One region of the Xanthomonas sp. NCPPB 3174 genome, then DNA from elsewhere that is predicted to be linked to it. Evidence: predicted binding sites of a transcription regulator. Region 1 holds the regulator's gene; the other holds the start of a gene.
What was found. The regulator FliA, encoded in region 1, starts transcription of late flagellar genes. The targets are predictions, from matches to a motif close to TAAAGTTTNNCNNNCNNNGGCCGATAA.

Region 1 (7,284 bases):
TGGACAAGGCCCAGGGCGGCGAGCTGATGGCGCGGATCAAGGGCGTGCGCCGCAAGCTGACCCAGGACATCGGCTTCCTGGTGCCGCCGGTGCACATCCGCGACAACCTGGAACTGCCGGCCAACGCCTACCGCCTGCTGGTGCACGGCGTGCCGGTGGCCACCGCCGACATCCACCCGGACCGCGAACTGGCGCTGGACCCGGGCGGCGCGCTGGGCAAGATCGACGGCATTGCCGGCAAGGACCCGGCGTTCGGCCTGGACGCGATCTGGATCCAGCCGCACCTGCGCGCCCAGGCCGAGACCATGGGCTACACCGTGGTCGACCCGGCCACGGTGATCGCCACCCACCTCTCGCACCTGATCCGCGAGCACGCCCCGGAACTGCTCGGCCATGAGGAAGTGCAGCAGTTGCTGGCGACCCTGGCCAAGAGCGCGCCCAAGCTGGTCGAGGACCTCACCCCCAAGGCGCTGCCGCTGTCGGTGGTGGTGCGGGTGCTGCAGAACCTGCTCATCGAGAAGATCCCGGTGCGGCAGCTGCGCAAGATCGTCGAGGCCCTGGTCGAGCACGCCCCGCAGAGTCAGGAACCCGGCGCGCTCACCGCCGCCGTGCGCAACGCCCTGGGCCGCTTCATCGTCCAGGAGATCGCCGGCATGGCCCCGGAACTGCCGGTGTTCACCCTGGCCCCGCAATTGGAACGTGTCTTGCAGGACTCTACCCAGGGCAACGGCGCGGCGCTGGAACCCGGACTGGCCGAACGCTTGCACCAAAGTCTGGCGGACTGCGTGAGCAAGCAGGAGGCGCGCAACGAACCGGCCGTGGTGCTGGTCCCGGCGCAGGTCCGCGCCGCCCTCGCCCGCCTGGTCCGCCACAGCGTCCCCGCGCTGTCGGTCCTGTCCTACAGCGAAGTGCCGGAGGACAAGCGGCTGAAGCTGGTGGGGACGATCAGTTGATGTGGCGGGATTGGTGATTTGGGATTCGGGAGTCGCAACAGCGGGCCCGACGCGCGCAGAGAGACAGCAATGACACGAACGAACACAACCAGAGCAAGGCGACCGGATAGCAGCCATGCCATGGCGGCCTCCGCGACCAATCCCCACTCCCCACTCCCGAATCCCGGCACTCACCCATGAAGATCAAACGCTTTGTCGCCCCCGACATGCGCACCGCCTTCCGGATGGTGCGCGACGAGCACGGGCCGGATGCGGTGATCCTGTCCAATCGGCGTACCGACGAGGGCATCGAGATCGTCGCCGCCAGCAACTACGACGAGGCCCTGGTGCAGCGGGCGCTGGATGCGGTGCGCCCGGACGAGGCGCCGCGCGCCGCTGCCGCGCAGGCACCGGCCGCTCCCGCCCCGCGCGCCGCACGGAGCGACAGCGCCGCCGCCAGCCCGGCGATGGCGATGATGGCCGCGATCAGCGAACGCCGCGGCAGTGCCGCGCCGGCCGCTCCCGCCGCACGGCCACTGACCCAGCCGGCGGCGCTGGCCGCTTCGGCGATGCCCGCCGCGGCCGCCCCGGCTGCCGCCGCACGCCAGGCCGCCCCGGCCAAGGCCGCAGCGCCGGTCACCGGCCGCGCCGAGTTCAGCATCCCCGAGGACGTGTTCCGCAACGCCCCGATCAGCGTGCCCCTGCCCAGCCCGTTCGCCGCCGCGACCCCGGCGCCGGCCGCCGAGGCCATGCCGGCCTGGCGCGACGACGTCGCCGCGGTGGCGCTGACCCCGCTGGCGAGCCCGAGCACAGCCCCTGCCGCGCCGGGCGTGGCCAAGGCCGACGCGCCGGCCGCTGCCGGAATCCCGGCGGCCGCCACGCTGGCGGCGGTGCCGACCTTCCCCGCCCCGCAGAACGACGAACAATTGACGCAGCTGCGCGACGAACTGGCGCTGATGCGGCAGATGATCGAGCGCGAGATGAACCGCCTCACCGACGAGCGCCTGCGCGGCTCGCCGGTCCGCGCCCAGGCGCTGGAGCTGATGGACGACTACGGCTTCGACAGCGGCATCACCCGCGACGTGGTCATGCAGATCCCCGCCGACCTGGAGCTGCACCGCGGCCGCGGGCTGATGCTGGGCCTGCTGTCCAAGCGCCTGCCGATCGCCCCGCTGGACCCGCTCGAGGAAGGCGGCGTGATCGCCCTGATCGGCCCCACCGGCGCCGGCAAGACCACCACCATCGCCAAGCTGGCCTCGCGCTTCCTGGAGCGCCATGCCGCCCGCGACGTGGCCCTGGTCACCACCGACACCATCCGCGTCGGCGGCCGCGAACAACTGCACAGCTACGGCCGCCAGCTCGGCATCGCCGTGCACGAGGCCGATAGCGACGCCGCGCTGCAGCAGCTGCTGGAGCGCCTGGCCGACTACAAGCTGGTGCTGATCGACACCGCCGGCATGGGCCAGCGCGACCGCGCCCTGGCTGCCCAGCTGCACTGGCTGCGCGCCTCGCGGGTGGTCCGATCCTTGCTGGTACTCCCCGCCAACGCCCATTTCTCCGACCTGGACGAGGTGGTGCGCCGGTTCGCCGGCGCCGACCCACAGGGGGTCATCATGACCAAGTTGGACGAAACCGGGCGGTTCGGCAGTGCCTTGTCGGTGGTCGTGGACCACCGCCTCCCCATCACCTGGGTGACCGATGGACAGCGTGTGCCGGACGACCTGCACCGCGCCAACGCCGCCAGCCTGGTATTGCGCCTTGAAGATTTGCGGCGCGCTGCCGATAAGCCCTGTACTCCGGAGCAGACCCATGCCGTCGCGTGACTACGTCAATCTGACCAATGCCTTCCCCCTGTCGGCGACGCGCAGCGAACCGCTGGGTCCGGTGCGCACCATCGCCGTGACCGGCGGCAAGGGCGGCGTGGGCAAGACCAACATCTCGGTCAACCTGTCCATGGCGCTGGCCGACATGGGCAAGCGCACCCTGCTGCTGGACGCCGACCTGGGCCTGGCCAACGTCGACGTGCTGCTGGGGCTGACCCCCAAGTTCACCGTGGCCGACCTGGTCGCCGGGCGCTGCACCCTGGAAGAGGTGCTGATCGACATGCCCAACGGGCTGATGGTGGTGCCCGCCGCCTCCGGCCGCCGCTACATGGCCGAGTTGCCGCCGGCCCAGCACGTGGGCCTGGTCAACGTGTTCTCCGAGTTGCAGCGCGAGCTGGACGTGATGATCGTCGACACCGCCGCCGGCATCACCGACAGCGTGCTGACCTTCTGCCAGGCCGCGCAGGACGCGGTGGTGGTGGTCTGCGACGAGCCGGCCTCGATCACCGACGCCTACGCCCTGATCAAGGTCCTCTCGCGCGAGCGCGGCGTGGACCGGGTGCAGATCGTCGCCAACATGGTCCGCGACCTCAACGAAGGCCGCCTGCTGTACGACAAGCTCAGCCGGGTCTGCGAGAAGTTCCTCGGCGACGTGTCGCTGAACTACCTGGGCTGCGTGCCGCAGGACGACTGGCTACGCCTGTCGGTGCAGCGCCAGCAGCCGGTGGTCAAGGCCTACCCGTCCAGCCCGTCGGCGCAGGCGATCAGCGAGATCGCCCGGCGCACCGCGCGCTGGCAGGCGCCGACCGCCCCGCGCGGCAACGTCGAGTTCTTCGTCGAACGCATCATCCAGCGCGGGGTGGCCGCATGAACGCCGCCGCCCACTACCGCGCCGTCCAACGCAACAGCGCCAACGACTACATCACCCAGCACTCGGACCTGGTCCGGCGCATCGCCCACCACCTGGCGGCGCGGCTGCCGGCCAGCGTCGAGATCGACGATCTGATCCAGGCCGGCATGATCGGCCTGATCGAGGCCTCGCGCAGCTACGACGCCGAACAGGGCGCCTCGTTCGAGACCTATGCCTCGATCCGCATCCGCGGCGCGATGATCGACGAGATCCGCCGTGGCGACTGGGTGCCGCGCTCGGTGCACCGCCGCGCCCGCGACGCCGCCTCGGCGATCCGCAAGATCGAACAGAGCACCGGCCGCGCCGCCGCCGCCAACGAAGTGGCCGCGGCGATGGACATGCCGCTTCCCGAATACCTGCGTTTGATGGAAGATGCCGCCCGCGGCCAGGTGCTGAGCCTGGAGTCGCGCATCGAGGACCATGGCGAACTGGATACCATCGCCAAGGGCGGACCCAATCCGCAGCAGATGCTCGAGCGCAGCGAATTCGGCCGCGAGCTGGGCAAGGCCATCGCGCAGTTGCCCGAACGCGAGCAGTTGGTGCTGTCGCTGTACTACGAGCAGGAATTGAACCTCAAGGAAATCGGCGCGGTGCTCGGGGTCAGCGAGTCGCGCGTGTGTCAGATCCATGGCCAGGCCACGGTACGGTTGCGCGGACGCCTGAAGGCGTTCGAGGTCGCCGATGCCGGTCTGGAAGACGAAGAATAGGAACCCTTAGGAGTCAGTGGTGAACAAGAACATGCGGATTTTGATCGTGGACGATTTCTCGACGATGCGGCGCATCGTCAAGAATCTGCTCGGCGATCTGGGCTTCACCAATACCGCCGAGGCCGAAGACGGCAACAGCGCCCTGGCCGCGCTGCGCTCGGCGCCGTTCGAGTTCGTGGTCACCGACTGGAACATGCCGGGCATGACCGGCATCGATCTGCTGCGCAACATCCGCGCCGACGACAAGCTCAAGCACCTGCCGGTGCTGATGGTCACCGCCGAGGCCAAGCGCGAGCAGATCATCGAGGCCGCGCAGTGCGGCGTGAACGGCTACATCATCAAGCCGTTCACCGCGCAGACGCTGCAGGAGAAGCTGGGCAAGATCTTCGAACGCCTGGGAGCGACCGCCTAAATGGAAGCCACCGCCGAACGTACCGCCCTGATCGAACGCCTGCAAGGCGCGCTGGACGCGCTGGAAAATGGCGACGAGGCCGGCTGGCGCAGGGAGATCGACACCCTCGCCGCCTGGCGCACGCGGCCGATGATGCAGGGCCTTAGCCGGCTCGCGCGCGATCTGGGGCAGGCGCTCGGCGAACTGCCGGTGGTGCCCAGCGAAGCCGGCGAGCTGGACGACGCCTGCTCGCGCCTGGACCACGTGGTGGAGATGACCGAACAGGCCAGCCACCGCACCCTGGACCTGGCCGAGGAATGCCGTGCGCTGGCCGACCAGCTCGCCGCCGGCGGCCTCAGCGGCGACCAGAGCGAGATCCTCGACAAGATCCGCCACAACCTCACCGAAATGGCCCTGGCGCAGAGCTTCCAGGACCTGACCGGGCAGATCATCCGCCGCGTCGCCGGCATCGTACGCCGCGTGCACGAAGGCTTCGGCGCGCTGGGTCTGCCGCCGAAGGAAGAAAACAAGAAGGCCGACGGCAGCCTGGCCGGCCCGGCCCTGCCCGGCCTGGACCGCCACGGCGTGTCGCAGCACGACGCCGACGACCTGCTGTCCGGATTGGGACTGTAATGCCATGAGCGCCGTACCCGACGACATCGCTGCCGACTTCATCATCGAGGCCCAGGAAATCCTGGACCGGCTCGGCGAGCAGTTGGTGTCGCTGGAGCAGGCGCCCGAGGACAGCGGCCAGCTCAACGCCGTGTTCCGCGGTTTCCACACGCTCAAGGGCGGCGCCGGCTTCCTGGCGATCAACGCCATGGTCGAGCTGTGCCACGCCGCGGAGGAAACCCTGGGCATGGCCCGCGCCGGCCAGGCCACCCTGCAGGCGCGGCACTTCGACGCCGCGCAGCAGTCGCTGGACTACCTGCAGTCGATGCTGGACGCCTTCGGCAGCGGCCAGGAGCCGCCGCGCGCGCCGGCGGAGCTGATCGCGCAGTTCGACGCGCACGGCGACGCCGCGCCGGCGCCGGCGCCGGCCAAGAGCGCCGCGCCGGCACCCGCCGCCAAGGCGCCCGCGGCCGCCGCGGGCGATGCCGACCTGATCAGCGACGACGAATTCGAGGCGCTGCTGGACCAGTTGCACGGCGATGCGCCGCCGGCGGCCACGCCGCAGGCGCTGCAGCCGGCGCCGCGTGCGCCCAGCGCCGCGCCCAAGGCCGCAGCCGCCCCGGCCAAGGCCGCCGAGCCCGAGCACACCGTGCGCGTGGACACCAAGCGCCTGGACGCGATCGTCAACCTGATCGGCGAACTGGTGCTCTCGCGCAACCGCCTCAAGACCCTGCGCGTGCGCCTGCGCGACGAGGAACTGGACCGCGCGGTCAGCAGCCTGGACATCGCCACCGCGCGCCTGCAGTCGGCGGTGATGCGCACGCGCATGCAGCCGGTCGGCAAGGTGTTCTCGCGCTTCCCCAAGGTGGCGCGCGACGTTGCCCGCTCGCTCAACAAGGAAGTGGAACTGGAGCTGATCGGCGCCGACACCGAACTGGACCGCAACCTGGTCGAGGCGCTGGCCGATCCGCTGGTGCACCTGGTGCGCAACGCGATCGACCACGGCATCGAGGCGCCGGCGCTGCGCGAAGCCACCGGCAAGCCGCGCGGCGGCCACGTGCGCCTGTCGGCGCAGCAGGAAGGCGACTACGTCAGCATCGAGGTGCAGGACGACGGCGCCGGCATCGACCCGGAACGACTGCGCGCCAAGGCCCGCGAGAAGGGCCTGATCGATCCCGAGGCCGCCGCCCGCCTGACCACCGAGGAATGCCTGCACCTGGTGTTCCTGCCCGGCTTCTCGACCAAGTCCGAGGTCACCGACATCTCCGGCCGCGGCGTCGGCATGGACGTGGTGCAGTCGCGCATCCGCGAGCTCAGCGGGCAGATCCAGATCCAGTCGGAACTGGGCCGCGGCAGCCGCTTCCTGATCCGCGTGCCGCTGACCCTGGCGATCCTGCCGACCCTGCTGGTGCAGGCCGGCGACACCGTCTATGCGCTGCCGCTGGCGCGCGTGGTGGAAGTGCTGCACGCCCCGCGCCGCTCGCTGGGCTGGTTCGACGGCCGCGCCGTGCTCGACCGGCAATCGCACACCCTGCCGCTGGTGGACCTGCGCCAGTGGCTCAACATCGACGCCCCGCAACTGCCGCTGCTCACCGTGGTGGTGCTGCAGGCCGGCGAATCGCGCATGGGCCTGGTCGTGGACCAGGTCCGCGGCCGCGAGGAAGTGGTGATCAAGCCGCTGCCGCGCTCCCTGCGCGGCCTGCCCGGCTACGCCGGCGCCACCCTCATCGGCGACGGCCGCCTGGCGCTGATCCTGGATGTGGATGGCTTGAAGGCTTGAGGGCCGGGATTGGGGATTCGGGAGTGGGGATTCGCACCGGTGGCTTCCCTGGCGCCTCGTTTTCCCTGATTCCGCCGTAGGAGCGGCTTCAGCCGCGACGCGGTGAGGCTGGGATTCGGGATTCGGGAT
Region 2 (7,284 bases), 2.4 Mb from region 1:
CAGAACAGCCGCACCAGGCTGACCGCCTGGCCGTGGGCATTGCGGTACTCCAGCGCCAGCGCCGACCAGGTCGCGCCCTTGCGCAGGTACTGGGTGGCGATCTCGCCGGAGGCGCTGTCCTGCTGGTCGGCCCAGGCGCCGCGCACGTAGGACACCAGGCTGCGGTCGCGGCCGCTGCGCTCGGCCTCGCGCGCGGCGGCGTTGAAGTCGACGATGCTCGGCGGCGTCAGCAGCGCCGACATCGCGTCGAGCAGGGTCGACTTGCCCGAACCGGAGCGGCCGACGAACAGGAAGCCCTTCTCGGCGATCGGCACGTCGGTCAGGCCGTTGAAGGTGCCCCAGTTGTGCACCTGCAGGCGACGCATGCGGTACTGCTGCGCGCGTTGCTCGGCCAGGGTCTCGGCGAACAGGGACGGGGCGACGGGGACGGTGGACGATTCGGACAGGGACGTCATCGGAAGCTCATCGGGAAAACGGACGCGGCCCCAGGGCGGACCGCAGGGCCGGCGCGCAGCGGCCGGCAGGCGCAGGTACGGCCGCTAGCCGTGCACGCCACTCACGGCGCCGCCTCGGCCGCGCCCTCACGCAGGCCGCGGTAGGCCGTCGCCAGCGCCTGCACGTCTTCGGCCGAGAACAGCAGCTTCAGCGCCGGCGAGACTTCGTAGCGGTCCTCGCTGCCGCGCAGCTTGGACAGCAGGTGGTTGTCGCGCATCTTGGCGATCGCCGCCAGCACCCGCCGCGCGAAACCGGCGCGATCGGTGGAGACGTTCTTCTCGTACACCGACAGCACTTCCAGCAACTGCGCCTCGTCGACCACCGCGCGCTCGCCGCGGGTGTCGGCCTCGGCCAGTTGCTGGCGCAGGAACAGCAGCAGCACCGACTCGATGAAGGTCAGCGGCGCCGTGCGCAGCAGCGCCGGGGTCTCCAGTTCGCCCGTGTCGGCCTGGCGCGCGAACGCCACGCCGCCGTCGCGGTCCAGTACCAGTTCCAGGAACAGCTCGCTCAGCACGCGGCGGATCGCCGCCTCGTGGCGCAGCAGCGCCGGCCACAGCGGGCCGTGCCGGTAGGCATCGACGCTGGGGCCGGACAGCAACTGGCACAGCGCGCGCCGCGCCTCCAGCGGCAGGCTGCCGCTGTCGCCGGCGAACAGCGCGGTGCCGCCATCGGCCGCAGCGGAAGTGGCGGCGACATCGCCGGCATCGGCGTCGTGGCCGTGGAATTCGTCAGACCAGCTCATTGCGTTTTTCCTTGGTGAACCACACCAGCGGGATGCGTGCGCGCCGGACCTGGCCGTCGCCGCCCTCCCATTGCACCGCTTCCCATTCGCCGTCGACGACCACGCCGTGGCGGGTACCCAGCGCCAGGTAGCCGATCACGCTGCCCAGGCCCTGTGCCGCCGGGCGCTGCCGCAGCGCCTCGCCGATGCTCAGTTGCGGCTGCCGGCCGAGCAGATCGTGCAGGTCGTTGCGCAGGCCGCGCAGGTCGATCTCCGATTGCGCCACCAGGTCGCCGACGCTGTCCAGCGAGATCGTCGCCGCCTCGGCCGCCTGCACCCGCCCGTCCACCTGCTGGCTGCGCGGATCGTGCAGGCGCCACTGCGACAGCGAGCGCAGCCGCGCGCTGCTCAGCGGCAGCACGTAGCCGGTGGCGGCGGTGGCATGCAGGTGATCGCGCAACTGCAGCGCCTCGCCCTGCGCCTGCTTCAGCAACTGGTTGAGCCGGCGCTGCTCCAGGTAACCGCGGCTCTGCACGAACCCGCGCAGGCTCCGCGCGAAATGCTGCATCACCTCGTGCACCTGGCCGCCGCGTTCGAGCAGCGTGCCGGTGAGCCCGCGCAGGAAGGCGCGCTCGTAGCGGTCCAGGCGGCGGGCGAACCCACGCGCCAGCAGCGCCTCCAGCGCCGCATCCAGCTGCACGCTCTGCTCGGCATCGTTGAGCAGGCTCCAGAACGCCTGGAAACTGCGCCCGGCCTCGCTCTCGCCGATCACGTCGATGCCGGCGAACAGCTTTTCCAGTACGTCGCCGCGCGCGCCCTCGTCGTCGATGATGCGCTCGCGGAACTCGCGGTTGAGCCGCTCGAAATCGTCGCGGACGCGGCGAAAGTCCTCGGTCAGGTCGTCGGACAGGCGGATGATGTCGCGGGTGCGTTCCAGCGCGCGCTTGCCGTCCAGCGCAGCCAGCTTGCCGGCGGCCACGCGCTCGATCTCCGCGTCCAGGCGCTCGCGCTCGGCGCGCAGCGCGGCCAGGCGCGCGTCCGGATCGGTCTCGGTCTGCCCGGCCAGTTGCACCAGCTGCTGGATCACCAGCGACAGTCGGCTCTCGGTGGCCACGCTGGCGCTGTCGCGCACGCCGGCGATGAAGCGGATCGCCTGCGCCGCCTGCCGCGACAGTTCGTACTCTTCCTGCGCATCGCCTTCGGGCAGGCGCCGCTCCAGCCAGCCCTGCGCCAGCCAGTGCGCCACGTAGGCCTGCGCGGTGCGCGGCAGTTCGCGCGACAGCTGGTCGTCCTTCAGCGCATCGAGCTGGCGCTGCAGGCGTTCGTGCAGCACATCGGCCGGCAGCCGCCGCTGGGCGTCGCCCAGCAGGGTCTGCAGCAGGCCGATCAGCTCCGGGGCATGGTCGGCGGCGAGCAGCTTCCACAACGGCTGTTCGCGCAACTGGCGATAGCCGGCGATCCGGACATGCGGCTTCATGCAGGAACCGACCGCCACCGCATCCGCAAGACTCAGCGCGCCCGCTCGATGAAGCGCAGGAACTCGGCGCGGGTGCGCGCGTCCTCGCGGAAGGTGCCGAGCATCTTCGAGGTGACCATGCTGACGCCGCGCTTGTGGATGCCGCGGGTGGTCATGCACTCGTGCGCGCCTTCCACCACCACGCCCACGCCCAGCGGCTGCAGCACGTCCTGGATGCACTGGGCGATCTGCGCGGTCATCTTCTCCTGCACCTGGAAGCGCCGCGCATAGGCCTCGACCACGCGCGCCAGCTTGCTGATGCCCACCACCTTGCCGCGCGGCAGGTAGCCGACGTGGACCTTGCCGATGATCGGCGCCATGTGGTGTTCGCAGTGGCTTTCGTACTCGATGTCGCGCAGCACGATCAACTCGTCGTAGCCGGCCACTTCCTCGAAGGTGCGCAGCAGGTACTCGCGCGGATCGGCGCGGTAACCGCTGAACCAGTCGCCATAGGCCTCGGCCACGCGTCGCGGGGTGTCCAGCAGGCCCTCGCGGGTCGGGTCCTCGCCGGCCCAGCGCAGCAGGGTGCGCACCGCGTCTTCGGCCTGCGCCTGGGTCACCGGGGAAGTGGAGTTGTTGTCTGGATCGGCCATGGGGGGAACGCCCGTGAGGGGGCTGCATGGTACCCGAGTCGCCTGGCAGCCGCCGCATGCGCGGCACCTGCACAGCGGGGCGACCCGGCCGATACCGGGTGCGCCGTTCAGCGTCCGCCTGCGCCGCGCGCGGGCGACGCGTGCACCGCCCTGGCCACCCCCGCGCCGGTCAGCGCCGGCGCGCGTGCATCTCGCCCTCGTGGTCCAGCCAGTTGGACCCCTTGTTGGTCAGGAAGAACATGTACACCAGCAGCGACACCGCGATCACCGCCGTGGCGTACCAGACGAAGGTGGTGACGTGGCCGGTCTTCAGCGAGGCCTGGTACAGCAGCGGCGCGGTGCCGCCGAAGGCCGAATTGGCCAGCGCATAGCCCAGGCCCACGCCCAGCGCGCGGATGTGGGTGGGGAACAGTTCGGCCTTCACCACCGCGTTGATCGAGGTATAGCCGGTGAGGATGACGAAGCCGGCGGTGAGGATGGCGAAGGCGCTCAGCCAGTCGCTCTGCCTGGGCAGCTCCAGCACCAGGAACCAGGTGTAGAGCACGCCGCCGATGCCGAAGAACACCAGCAGGGTCTTGCGCCCGATGATGTCCGACAGCCAGCCGCCCACCGGCTGCATCAGCATCAGCACGATCAGCGCGGCCAGGTTGATGATGGTGCCGGCCATGACGTCGTCGCCGGCGAAGGCGGTCTGGATCATCTTCGGCCCGGTCACCGAGTAGGTATAGAACGCCACCGTGCCGCCGGCGGTGATCAGGAAGCACAGCAGCAGCGGGCGCCACTGGTGCACGAACAGCTCGCGCAGCGAGCCGGAGGACCTGTCCTTGCCCTGCTTGGCCGCGGCGATGGACTCGGAGGTCAGCGACTCGTCCATCGTGCGCCGCAGCCAGAACACCACCAGCGCGCCGATGCCGCCCAGGCCGAACGCCACGCGCCAGCCCCATTCGGAAATCTGGCCCTTGTCGAAGAAGTGCAGCATCCCGAACAGCACCGCCTGCGCCAGCACATGGCCGCCGACCAGGGTGACGTAGTGGAAGGAGGACAGGAAGCCGCGCCGCCCCGGGATCGCCGCCTCGGACATGTAGGTGGCGCTGGTGCCGTACTCGCCGCCGGTGGCGAAACCCTGCAGCAGGCGCGCCAGCAGCAGCACCACTGCCGCAGCGCCACCGATGCTGGCGACGGTGGGCGTCACCGCGATCAGGAACGAGCAGGCCGCCATCACCGACACCGACACCGTCAGCGCCAGGCGGCGGCCGTAGCGGTCGGCGAAGCGGCCGAAGTACCACGCGCCGATCGGGCGCATCAGGAAGGTCACCGCGAAGATCGCCCACACGTACAACGTGGCGTTCTTGTCCTCCTTGGAGAAGAACTGCGACTCGAAGTAGGTGGCGAACACCGAGTAGACGTAGACGTCGTACCACTCCACCAGGTTGCCGGCCGAGCCCTTGAGCGTGTTGGACACCGAACGGCGCAGGCTGCCCGGTGCGGCGGCGGCGGACGAAGAGGTGGGTGCACTCATGCGGTGGGCCTCATGGATGGACGTGCGGAAGTGTAGACAGGCGCGTGCGAGGATCCTGTCGCGACGGCGGCCACGCCAGGCGTGCGCGCCATGCCCTCATTGCGCCTGCGGCGCGGCGAAGGCCTTGCTGTACATGCCCGAGCGGTCGAAGCAGCAGACCCGCCGCTTGCCCGCAACGAGCATGTCGCAGGTGCTGGCGATGCGCTTGACCCGCGTCTGCGCCTGCTTGCCCGCGCCGATCCAGAAGATCCAGTCGCGGCGCGCCACCGTGGTCAGCGTGTCCCAGGCCGCGCGCGCGGACGGATGCGCGGCCAGCGCGAGCGCCAGATCGTCGGGCACCGCCGGTTCCGGCTCCACCGCCACCGGCGCGATCTCCAGGGCCACCGTGGTGCCGACCTCGGCTGCCACGGCCGCGCGCAATGGCGCCTCCACCCGCAACCAGTGACCACCGTGCCCATCCGGCTGCAACGTGGCCTGGAACGGATGCCCGGCGAACAGGCCCTCCACGCTGGCCAGGCCGCGCGTCGGCAGGGCCGCGCTGGCCGCCGCGGGCAACCGCAGGAAATACCAGGTCGCGTCGGGCGGTGCGGCCGGACGCAGCAAGGTCGCCTGGAAGCGGATCGGGTCGGGAGTGCCGGTCATGCGCGGACCATAGCACCGGGCATGGGCCTGGCCATGCTGCACCTGCGCGCGGCGGTGGCGCGGCGCGACCCCGGTCCTGCCGGGCAGCAAACGCAGCGCCCTGCCCGACGCGGGCCGCCACCGTCGGCGCCGCAGACAGGCACAGCGTCACGTTCCCCGCACCGCGCCGCGGACACCCAGGCCCCATCCCTTCAGTTCGACCCGGCATCGCCGCTATTCATGCGCCGGCCCCGGGACCAGCGCCATGCGCGCGTCACGCGGGCGCAGGCAACCTGCCTGCCCGTCCGCCGTCACCCACCGTCGATCCCTCTTCCTTCCCCCACTCCCCCGATCCCATGCACGTCCTTTCGCATCTGCGCATCGGCCAGCGCCTCGCGCTCGGCTTCCTCACCATCATCGTGCTGATGGTCCTGCTCACCGTGGTCGGCATCCAGCGCGTGCACAGCATCGACCGGCGGCTCACCGCGATCAACGAGGTCAACAGCGTCAAGCAGCGCTACGCGATCAACTTCCGGGGCAGCGTGCACGACCGCGCCATCGCCCTGCGCGACGTGGTGCTGCTGGACGATGCGGCCAGCCGCCGGGCGACCGAGCAGACCATCGACAAGCTGGCCGGCGACTACGCGCGCGCCGCGCAGCCGCTCGACGCCCTGCTCGCCGCCTCTACCGACGCCCAGGAAAAAGCGATCCTGCAGCGCATCCAGGGCATCGAGGCGCGCACCATGCCGCTGATCGCGCAGGTGCGACAGTTGCGCGATGCCGGCGACACCGTGCAGGCGCAGGCGCTGCTGCTGCAGCAGGCGCGCCCGGCCTTCGTCGACTGGCTGGCCAGCATCAACGCCTTCATCGACCTGCAGGAAGCCAAGAACCGCCAGGCCGCCAAGGAGGCGATGGCCACCGCGCGCGGCTTCGCGTTGCTGATGGTCGGCTGCACCGTGCTGGCGCTGCTGCTGGGCACGCTGATCGCCCTGCTGCTCACCCGCCGCGTGGTCCGCCCACTGCGGCAGGCGCTGGGCCTGGCCGAGCGCATCGGTGCCGGCGACCTGAGCAGCCCGGACACCGCCACCACCCACGACGAGGCCGGGCAGTTGCTGCGCGCCATGCAGCAGATGCAGCGGCGCCTGCACGAGGTGATTTCCGCGCAACGCGAGATGGCCGCGCGCCACGACGCCGGCGCCATCAGCTACCGCATGGACGTGCAGCGCTTCCCCGGCGAGTACGGGCGCATGGTCGCCGACACCAATGCGCTGGTCGATGCGCACGTGCAGACCCAGTTGCGCATGACCGAGGTGATGGGCCGCTACGCCATCGGCGACCTCAGCCAGGACATCGCCCAGTATCCCGGCGAGAAGGCCGCGATCACCGCGGCGATGCGGCAGGTCAAGCAGAACCTGCACGCGATCAACGTGCAGATCCACACCCTGGCCGAAGCCGCCTGCGCCGGCAACTTCGCCCACCGCGGCCAGCCGGAACAGTTCGAGCACGCCTTCCGCACCATGGTCGAGAACCTCGACACCATGATGGCCACCGCCGACGCCAACCTGGCCAAGTTCTCGGCACTGCTGCGCTGCATCGCCGACGGCGACCTCACGGTGCGCATGCGCGGCAACTTCCATGGCGTGTTCGCGGCCATGCGCGACGATGCCAACAGCACCGTGCACCGCCTCACCGACATCGTCGCGCACATCCAGCGCACCACCAACAGCATCGGCTTCGCCGCCGAGGACATCGCCAGCGGCAACCAGGAACTGGCCAAGCGCAGCGAGCAGCAGGCGGCCAGCCTGGAAGAAACCGCCGC

Region 2: a site for FliA is predicted at 5,677-5,703, ahead of AC1PK7_RS00650 (methyl-accepting chemotaxis protein). Genes of this name have one in related genera too.

What each region holds. Positions count from the first base shown of each region.
Region 1 is NZ_CM161517.1:2,541,923-2,549,206, forward strand. It holds gene flhA (flagellar biosynthesis protein FlhA) at 1-953, shown strand, start outside; gene flhF (flagellar biosynthesis GTPase FlhF) at 1,130-2,755, shown strand; gene AC1PK7_RS11345 (MinD/ParA family ATP-binding protein) at 2,742-3,626, shown strand; gene AC1PK7_RS11350 (RNA polymerase sigma factor FliA) at 3,623-4,372, shown strand; gene cheY (chemotaxis response regulator CheY) at 4,392-4,784, shown strand; gene AC1PK7_RS11360 (protein phosphatase CheZ) at 4,785-5,396, shown strand; gene AC1PK7_RS11365 (chemotaxis protein CheA) at 5,401-7,155, shown strand.
Region 2 is NZ_CM161517.1:142,032-149,315, reverse strand. It holds gene AC1PK7_RS00680 (ATP-binding protein) at 1-455, opposite strand, end outside; gene AC1PK7_RS00675 (DUF4194 domain-containing protein) at 557-1,237, opposite strand; gene AC1PK7_RS00670 (DUF3375 domain-containing protein) at 1,224-2,693, opposite strand; gene folE (GTP cyclohydrolase I FolE) at 2,726-3,325, opposite strand; gene AC1PK7_RS00660 (MFS transporter) at 3,495-4,844, opposite strand; gene AC1PK7_RS00655 (YdeI/OmpD-associated family protein) at 4,941-5,486, opposite strand; gene AC1PK7_RS00650 (methyl-accepting chemotaxis protein) at 5,822-7,284, shown strand, end outside.